Regions from separate parts of the Colwellia sp. Bg11-28 genome, predicted to be linked through region 1. Evidence: predicted binding sites of a transcription regulator. Region 1 holds the regulator's gene; each other region holds the start of a gene.
The links. The regulator sigma-54, encoded in region 1, starts transcription at its own class of promoters, with help from an activator protein. The targets are predictions, from matches to a motif close to GTTGGCACGNNNNTNGNNT.
Positions count from the first base shown of each region.

Region 2: a site for sigma-54 is predicted at 1,848-1,866, ahead of flgJ (flagellar assembly peptidoglycan hydrolase FlgJ). Genes of this name have one in related genera too.
Region 3: a site for sigma-54 is predicted at 1,637-1,655, ahead of CXF79_RS21280 (PEP-CTERM sorting domain-containing protein). Genes of this name have one in related genera too.

Region 1 covers NZ_PJBA01000018.1:816,837-820,053, forward strand. Annotated here, with positions in the region: gene lptA (lipopolysaccharide transport periplasmic protein LptA) at 1-27, shown strand, start outside; gene lptB (LPS export ABC transporter ATP-binding protein) at 32-772, shown strand; gene CXF79_RS20725 (RNA polymerase factor sigma-54) at 880-2,397, shown strand; gene hpf (ribosome hibernation promoting factor) at 2,424-2,711, shown strand; gene ptsN (PTS IIA-like nitrogen regulatory protein PtsN) at 2,820-3,217, shown strand, end outside.
Region 2 covers NZ_PJBA01000004.1:241,230-244,446, forward strand. Annotated here, with positions in the region: gene flgH (flagellar basal body L-ring protein FlgH) at 1-362, shown strand, start outside; gene CXF79_RS04890 (flagellar basal body P-ring protein FlgI) at 462-1,553, shown strand; gene flgJ (flagellar assembly peptidoglycan hydrolase FlgJ) at 1,903-3,042, shown strand; gene flgK (flagellar hook-associated protein FlgK) at 3,204-3,217, shown strand, end outside.
Region 3 covers NZ_PJBA01000018.1:942,505-945,721, forward strand. Annotated here, with positions in the region: gene CXF79_RS21270 (helix-turn-helix domain-containing protein) at 1-368, shown strand, start outside; gene CXF79_RS21275 (nuclear transport factor 2 family protein) at 457-1,320, shown strand; gene CXF79_RS21280 (PEP-CTERM sorting domain-containing protein) at 1,728-2,336, shown strand; gene CXF79_RS21285 (TIGR02922 family protein) at 2,541-2,759, shown strand; gene dsdC (DNA-binding transcriptional regulator DsdC) at 2,869-3,217, opposite strand, start outside.

The sequences.
Region 1 (3,217 bases):
AAAGAAGGCGACAGTAGTGACAACTAACACAGTGAAAACAACACCTGTAAATACACTGATTGCCGATGGTTTATCGAAGTCTTATAAAAGTAGACAAGTCGTTAAGAATGTTAGTTTGCAAGTTGACGCAGGACAAATAGTTGGCTTATTAGGCCCCAATGGCGCCGGAAAAACCACATCCTTTTATATGATTGTTGGCTTAGTCCCCAATGACAATGGCTCGATCAAACTCAACGGTCAAGACCTTACCCTTGCTCCTATGCATGAAAGAGCCCGAAGCGGTATTGGCTATTTACCTCAAGAAGCCTCAATTTTTAGAAAGCTAACTGTTTCTGATAATATTATGGCGATATTACAAACACGTAAAGAGCTTAGTGAAACCCAGCGCGCTGAGAAACTTGAAAATTTATTAGAAGAGTTTCACATTTGTCATATCAAAGACAATACCGGCATGAGCTTATCCGGTGGCGAAAGACGAAGAGTTGAAATTGCCCGAGCACTCGCTGCAGATCCTCAATTTATTTTATTAGATGAGCCCTTTGCTGGTGTTGACCCAATTTCGGTTGGCGACATTAAAAAAATCATCTTACACTTAAAGCAGCGAGGCATAGGTATCTTGATCACAGACCATAATGTGAGAGAAACATTAGACGTTTGTGAGCATGCTTATATAGTTAGTCATGGTGAAATTATTGCGCAAGGTAATGCAGATCAAATTCTTGCTAATCAAAAAGTCAGAGATGTATACCTTGGCGAACAATTCACGCTATAGTAAAGCGATAGGCTAGTATATTTAGCCAGAATGCTTAATAGAATAGTAGTTACCCATTGTAATAGCGTAACTACTAAGAATAATAAATAGGAAATCATATAACCTAGATGCGCCCTACACTACAGCTCCGTATTGGACAACACTTAACAATGACTCCACAATTGCAACAAGCTATTAAGCTGTTGCAATTGTCTACGTTAGAGTTACAACAAGAAATTCAAGAAGTTTTAGAGAGCAATCCATTACTTGAACTTGATGAAAAAGCTCAAAGTGATAATTCAAGTGAACAAAATAATCTTGAAGAAGCCTTTTCATCCAATACTAATGAAGAAAAAACGGATCAACCTGCGGGTGATGGTAGTGAAGAACAGCAGGCCAGTATTGACGAAATCAGTACTACTGAGGCGATGGAAAAAAGTGATATACCAGAAGAACTAAATATAGATACTACTTGGGAAGAAAGCTACAGTGCTGGGGTATCAAATACTGGCGCAGTAAGTAGCCCTGCTGATGACTACACCTATCAGGGTGAAACCACTGATTCCATTCAAGATCATTTATTATGGCAAATGGAATTAACCCCTTTCAGCGATACTGATAAAACCATCGCAATTGCTATTATAGAAGCAGTCGATGACGCCGGTTATTTAACTGTATCACCAGAAGATATCTTAGAGAGTGTTGGCACTGAAGGGCTCGAGCTTGATGAAGTAGAAGCCGTATTAAAACGTATTAATATGTTTGATCCTATTGGTGTCGCAGCTCGCTCCATTCCTGATTGCTTACTTATTCAATTAAATCAATTTAGTGCTGATACCCCTTACCTGAAAGAAAGTAAATTAATAATCAACGACCATATCGATCTACTTGGTAATCGAGACTATCGCCAGTTAATGCGTAAAACCAAATTAAAAGAAGATCAGCTACGTGAAGTGATGCGTTTAATTCAAAGCTTGAACCCTCGTCCGGGTGATGCGGTAATTAAAGGCGATGACCAGTATGTTATTCCAGATGTTTCTGTTGAGAAAAAAAATGGCCGTTGGGTCGTTGAATTAAATTCTGATACTGCACCTAAATTGTCGATTAATAAACAGTATGCGGCAATGTCTAAAACAATGAAGTCGTCAACTGATGATGGACAATTTATTAGATCCAACTTGCAAGAAGCTAAATGGTTTATTAAGAGTTTAGAATCTCGCAATGACACACTACTTAAAGTGTCCAATTGTATTGTTCAACGCCAGCAAGGTTTTTTAGAACATGGTGCTGAAGCCATGAGACCTATGGTACTAAACGATATAGCTGAAGCTGTTGATATGCACGAATCCACCATCTCACGTGTTACAACACAAAAGTATATGCACACGCCAAGAGGCATCTTTGAACTCAAGTACTTCTTCTCTAGTCATGTCAGTACAGAGAATGGTGGTGAATGTTCATCTACAGCAATTCGTTCTTTGATTAAAAAACTTATCTTAGCGGAAACACCTGCTAAACCGTTAAGTGATAGTAAAATGGCTAACTTATTAGCTGAGCAGGGAATAAAAGTGGCACGACGTACAATTGCTAAATATCGAGAATCATTAGCGATACCACCGTCAAATCAACGTAAGAGTTTACTTTAGAAGACTACAATAAAAGGATCATGTTTATGCAAATTAATCTTTCTGGACACCATGTTGAAGTAACTAGTTCATTGCGCGAATATGTCGATACAAAATTCTCAAAATTAGAACGACATTTTGATCACATTAATAATGTCCATGTTGTACTTACCGTAGAAAAGCTTAATCAAAAAGCTGAAGCTAATGTTCATATGAATGGCAGTGAAGTATTTGCTTCTGCAGTCAACACCGATATGTATGCCTCTATTGATACCTTAGTTGATAAACTTGATAGGCAGATTCTTAAGTATAAAGCTAAGGTTTCTCATCATTAAGTTGAGTTAGCCCGAAAGACCGCTTTAAAGTAATTAAAGCCTATTAAAGCAGGCGTCCTGAGCTAAATGATTTAGCGTAAGTGGCGCCTTAAAACCATTAACACGATTATGCAATTATCCGAAATATTAACAACAAGCTGTACTAGTTGTGATGTAGCAGTAACCAGTAAAAAACGTATTCTAGAAAGAATTTGTCAACTCGCTGCGATTCAAATAACTGATATAGAGCAAGATGAACTATTAGATAGTTTACTCAATAGAGAAAAAATGGGTAGCACTGGTATAGGTAACGGTATTGCGATCCCACATGGTCGATTGCCCAATACAAGTAAAGCTGTTGCGGTGTTAATAACAACAGAAAAGGCAATCGATTTTGATGCCATAGATAATAGAGACGTAGATATTTTTGTTGCCTTATTTGTGCCCGAAAATAGCTGCCAAGAACATTTAGATACGCTACAAAATATTGCTAAACTATTTAGTGATAAAAAGATGATCAAGCAAGT
Region 2 (3,217 bases), on a different contig from region 1:
CCGTTAGCATTAATGGTGAGTCATTACAGTTTGGTATTAGCCAAGATTCAAATTTTAAAGGTGATGCTAAAGCTGATCAAGGGAATAGCTTAAGCGGTAATATTTCAGTGCATGTATTGAGAGTGTTGCCTAACGGTAATTTGATGATACGTGGTGAGAAATGGTTAACGTTAAATAATGGAGATGAATATATCCGCTTAACTGGCGTTATTCGCTCAAAAGATATTAATTCCAATAATACTATTTTATCTAACAAAGTTGCCAACGCACGTATTCAATATGCAGGTACGGGTAGCTTTGCCGATTCCAATGAACAAGGTTGGTTGGTTAAGTTTTTCAATAGCTCTTGGTGGCCATTTTAGTTGAACCTCACGGTAAAAGTATTCCTCCTGTTGTTTTAAGATCTGAGATAAAGGTCTTATTTTAAGATGTATTCTAAGGTGTTTTTAAGGTACTAAAGTATGAAAACTGTAATAAATATATTTATCTTGTTCACCTTCTTGGCTTCGTTGTCAGCAAATGCTCAGCGCATTAAAGATTTAGCTGATGTTGCTGGTGTACGTTCAAACCAATTAATTGGTTATGGCTTAGTGGTAGGCTTACCGGGTACTGGTGAGCAAAGCCCGTTTACCGAACAAAGTTTTAAAACCATGCTAAGTAACTTTGGTATCACGATGCCAGATAAATTAAAACCAAAAATAAAAAACGTTGCCGCGGTAGCCGTTCATGCAGAGTTAAGTGCCTTTACCAAGCCAGGTCAAACTATTGATGTTACCGTTTCTAGTATGGGTAGTGCACAAAGTTTACGAGGTGGTACGTTAATACAGACTATCTTAATGGGGATTGATGGTAATGCTTATGCCGTAGCGCAAGGTTCTTTAATTGTCAGTGGCTTAGGGGCACAAGGCTTAGATGGCTCACAAGTCTTAGTGAATATTCCTACCGTTGGACGTATCGCCAATGGCGGTATTGTTGAGCGAGAAGTTAAATCACCTTTTTCCTCTGGTGATCATATTACCTTTAATTTACGCCATTCTGATTTTACTACCGCGAAACTGTTGTCTGACACCATTAATGACCTTATTGAAGGTTCGGCCAAAGCACTTGATGCAACGTCTGTACAAGTTAGAGCGCCGAGAGATATTAGTGATCGAGTCAGCTTTTTATCGGTACTTGAAAACCTTGAGTTTGAACCCGCATCTCCAGCAGCAAAAATTATTGTCAACTCACGAACGGGTACTATTGTTATTGGCTCAGAAGTTACATTGCTTGCTGCTGCTATTACCCATGGGGGAATTACAGTCACTATCAATGAAATTCAAGATGTTTCTCAACCGAATGCTTTTGCTGAAGGTGAAACAGTAGTGACCAATCAATCGGACATTAATGTCAGTAATTCTGATGCCCGTATGTTTGTATTTAAACCGGGTGTAACATTAGAAACCTTGGTGCGCGCAATCAATGAAGTAGGCGCAGGCCCTGGTGATGTTATGGCTATTTTAGAAGCATTAGATCAAGCCGGCGCGATACGAGGCGAGTTAGTCATTATATAGTTGAGCTTGTCGCTGTAGGGCTAAATTTAGGCGTCAAGAGTACTCACTGACATTCGTCAGCTCCGTGCTTCATCCTTTAACTTGAAACATACAACTTAAAGGTAAATCAGTTAATAACTAAACTGGCAATTGTTAATAGTTCAAAAGTTAAAGTCAATATTTTACGTGCTTATGCACAGACTTCAGCGACGTCATCCCCGTGGTGTGTTAATCGGGGATCCAGTTTCAAAATTTGATAGGTTTTCGATTAGATACTTCGAAGATCACGGTCACGCAAAGTCCTGAGTTAATAATATAGGCATGATACTTGTATAAACAGTAATTAATTATATTTTAAGTAAGTGAAATTATGGATATCAATTCAAGCCAAAAACAAAATTATGATCAAGCGCGAAATGCCCTTGATCTAAATGGTTTAAATGATATTCGTGAGCAATCGCGAGCAGGAGATGGCGAGGCCAAAAAGGAAGCTTTACAAGAAGCGGCCCAGCAGTTTGAAGCCATTTTTATGAAAATGTTATTGTCGAGTATGCGTAAAGCGCAAGAAGTACTTGAATCTGATAGCCCATTTAACTCTGAATCAACTAAGTTCTACCGTGATATGCATGATGAACAAATGGCGGTTGAGTTATCTTCTAATGGTTCATTAGGCTTGACTGATTTAATCGTTAGACAACTCGGTGGTGATGATGGGACTTTCAAACCAAGTTCAGTACTACGTAGTGATGGAAACTTGAAGATAACAGACAGTGCTAATTCTACCGATGATAACACCAGTAAAGCCAAGAAAGACAACCAACATAATTCCTTAATAGAAAAAATGTTGGCAGATAAAAATCAAATTAAACCCGATATTGATATTCCGTTTGCGGGCAGCTATCACCCTCAAAATATTACTAGCAATCAAGTGAACAGTGCTGTAAATCAATTTGTTATCCGCGAAGTGGATAAAAGAACAAATAAAGTTAATGGCCAATCAGAAAGCGTCAAAAATTCAACAGCCTTATCAAATCACAGTTTTAATGAACCCAAAGACTTTGTCACCGCGTTAATTGAGCCCGCCCAAAAAGTACAAAAATCTTTAGGTGTTCCTTTTGAAGTGGTTATTGCTCAAGCCGCGCTTGAAACTGGTTGGGGACAAAAAATGATTAAAGAGCAAGATGGCAGCAGTTCAAACAACCTCTTTAATATTAAAGCTGATTCTCGTTGGGCTGGCGATAAAGTCACTAAAGATACTTTAGAGTTTGAACAGGGCGCTATGATCAAAAAATCAGAGCCTTTTAGAACCTATCAATCACTTACCGATAGTGTAGATGATTACATAAACTTCCTTTCTACTAGCGAACGCTACCAAGACGCATTGCAAGACTCAGGCAATGTGGAACACTTCCTGCAGGGTTTACAGAAAGCAGGTTATGCAACAGATCCTCAATATGCTGACAAAATTTTAGGCACGTTGAAAACTGTTACTAATCTTTTGGCTAAATAAATAGCCAAGTAGATCAGCTCAGTAAATTATTTTAGTAAGTTATCTGAGCACATTAGGGAAGGGTTACGCCATAAGGCGAGCATAAAATTGCTGCAACCTTTCATGAAACATTATTTATAGCAAGCTGCTTACCCGTATGCTTTGTTATTGGAGACAATATTATGTCAGTGAGTTT
Region 3 (3,217 bases), 130 kb from region 1:
CAAGTGAGCGACCTCGATCTTTTGAGCAATATTTGAGTGAATCTCGTACGGAAAAATTTATGACATTCATTGAGTTACTTGAAGTAAATTATACCAACACACGCGATGCAAAAATATATGCTGACATGTTGCATATGACGTATAAGTCGCTTAATCAAATCTGTAAGCTGGCAACAAAACAAACGACAAAGCAACTAATTAATGCGTATATCATTTTAGAAGCAAAGCGAAAGCTTTCAATTGAAAATATCCGCGTTCAGCAACTTGCTGACGAATTAGGCTTTGATGAGGTCACTAACTTCGTAAAGTACTTCAAAAAGAACACTCTTCTCACCCCTTCACAATTCAAAAAATTAAACCAAGGTTAGATATTTACCATTTTTATGCCTCAATTCACCTGAACAGTTACTAAGCAACAACATATAATTCCCTCATCTTATTTAGAAGGAAATAACGATGAAAAAAAGCTTTTTAACGACTGTCGTAGCAGGATTGTTAACCATCACTGCCTGTAACGCTACCCCTGTGAATTCGGAGATAAAGATGAATATATCAAATCAAGAAAAAGCCATTGCCTTACTTAATAGTATTGAAACCGGTGACCAAACCGCTATTAGTTATGTAAATCCAGTAAAGTATACCCAGCACAACTTGGCTGTAGGAGATGGATTAGCTGGTTTTGGTGCTGTTTTACAAGCCTTACCTAAAAATAGTGCCAAGGTAAATGTAGCGCGTTCATTTACTGATGGGGAATATGTATTTACTCACACTGACTATAACTTTTTTGGCCCCAAAATTGGTTTTGATTTGTTTAGATTTGAAGACGGTTTGATTGTCGAGCACTGGGATAATTTAGACGATAAATCAGCAACACCAAATCCAAGCGGACGTAGCCAAATAGATGGTCCAACAACAGTGGATGATTTAGATAAGACAGATGAAAACAAAACATTAGTGGCAAACTTTGTTGATAGCATATTAGTTAAGGGGCAATTTGATCAATTAAGCGCCTTCTTTGAGGGCGACTTTTACCATCAGCATAATACGGTAATCGCCGACGGTTTATCCGGATTAGGTCAAGCGCTGGAAGCAATGGCGAAAAACGGCATTAAAATGGTCTATACCAAAAATCATAAGATACTCGGTGAAGGTAACTTTGTATTAAGTATCAGTGAAGGCTCTTTTGCCGATAAGCCGACTTCATTTTACGATTTATTCCGTGTTGAAAATGGAAAAATTGTTGAGCACTGGGATGTAATGGAAACGATTATTCCAAAAGAGCAATGGAAAAATACAAACGGTAAATTCGGTAATTTATAATTAATTTGTTTGAAATATTAAAGAGAGATATCGCGCACTTCAACACGATACCTTTCTTTAATCATTGTCTGAAATTAGCGTTTATATCCGCATCCTTACCATAGATAAACCAGTACCATTTAGCTTCATCAGGGGCAATCAACAGTGTTTTCAATAGTTATATTCCAAGTCAAAGGCTAGAGATACTATCCCATCACACAGTTAAAATTAATATAATCAGCTGGTTGACGAGTGAAAGATGTCAGGCTATTTTACAGTTAATATATATTCGTCAAGGTATTTCCTTTATCATACTGTAATAGCTCACTATTATTAACTTGGCGTGTTTTGTGCTTTATATTACGAAACATAAGTGATGACGTATCCACCTTCGTATACTGTGTGAAGGAATTAAAAGGAATATCAATATGAACAAATCAATTTTTAAAATGCTTGGACTAGCCTGTGTGTTGTTATTTGCAACATCATCAAATGCCACAATAATAACACTTGACGAACTTCCTGGTGGAAGCTTTAGATATCAATCTTTACCGATTTACACTGAAGCTGGATTTGAAATATCAGTTAGCTGCACGAACTGTATTAATGTAATCAGTACATTAAATGAATCTGCAAACTATGCTAATAGAACTGGAGCAATCGGCTGGGGAGCAAACAGCCGCTTTCTTGAAACATGGAATAGCCAAGCAATTTTCATATTATCAGCGACTTCAGGACAGAATTTTGATTTCCTTGGAATGGATATGGGTTGGTATAACAACAGTACCAGCAACGCCAGTTGGGAACTTACCAGCTTAGATAGTGCCAATAATCAGATTAACCAAGTAGATGTGATCGGCAAAGGCAATTTTGCTTTCAATATGACAGGCGTTAATTCAATCCAATTCCGTAATCTTTCTGGTTTTAGCTCATTCGATAACCTAGTTGTATCAGAAGTACCTGAGCCTTCTACTATTGCTATTTTCGCATTGGGCTTGATTGGTTTTGCTTCTCGTCGATTTAAGAATCCATCTTAATAATTTAAAAATAATCAAATTCTATAAAACATCAACGATAATCGTTGGTGTTTTTTTTTGGCTATACTGTGACTAATCTACTTAGCTATAGATGCCTATTGATTTAAATCTAAATAAAAAAATAGCACCTATGGGATAATACTTAGCTGCTTATTTCAAATTTTTTGACATAATATCAAAGTAAAATAATTATAAGAGTCCAGTATGAAAAAAACATTAACTCAAGTGACCATCATTTATTATCAGGTTGAGTCCCTTGAATTACTACATGAAGTAAAATCCTTTCCAAAAAATCATCAAGGAAGAGTTGTCTTACCTGAAGAATTTAAAAAGGGTAAATCAATTATTGCTGTATGTGAAGGTGAAATTACCATTTTAAACAAGGTTGGCGATCGTATTTTGTCCGTAGGTAAAATTGCTTAAGCAATTTTTTATTTGAATAGAATAAAGTTAATAGTGTTACTTTGACCAGCCGTTGATCAACTTTTATTTACTCTAATTAACAGGTAACACGTACGTTCGTGATTAAACATCACGGCATACGTGAAAACTCTTCGTTTTGTACTTCATTTTTTAGCCATTCAATAAATAATTCTATTTTTGTGTTTTTATTATTAGGTAACGTAGCAACATAATACCGCTGTGGACACAGAATTTTTTTATCAAGAAAGGGTTTAATCAACTCTCCTCTCTTAATTTGATTACTGATAAGACTCTCCCTACCCATTGCTACACCAGCATTATTCATAGCTGCGATAACGGCCAAATCTGAGCGGTCAAACCTGATACTAGCACTGGAAGCTAAGCAGTTTATATTGAAATTGTTTGCCCATAATGCCCATTCATCTGTGTTGGAATCATATCCCCATGCTTGGTTATCA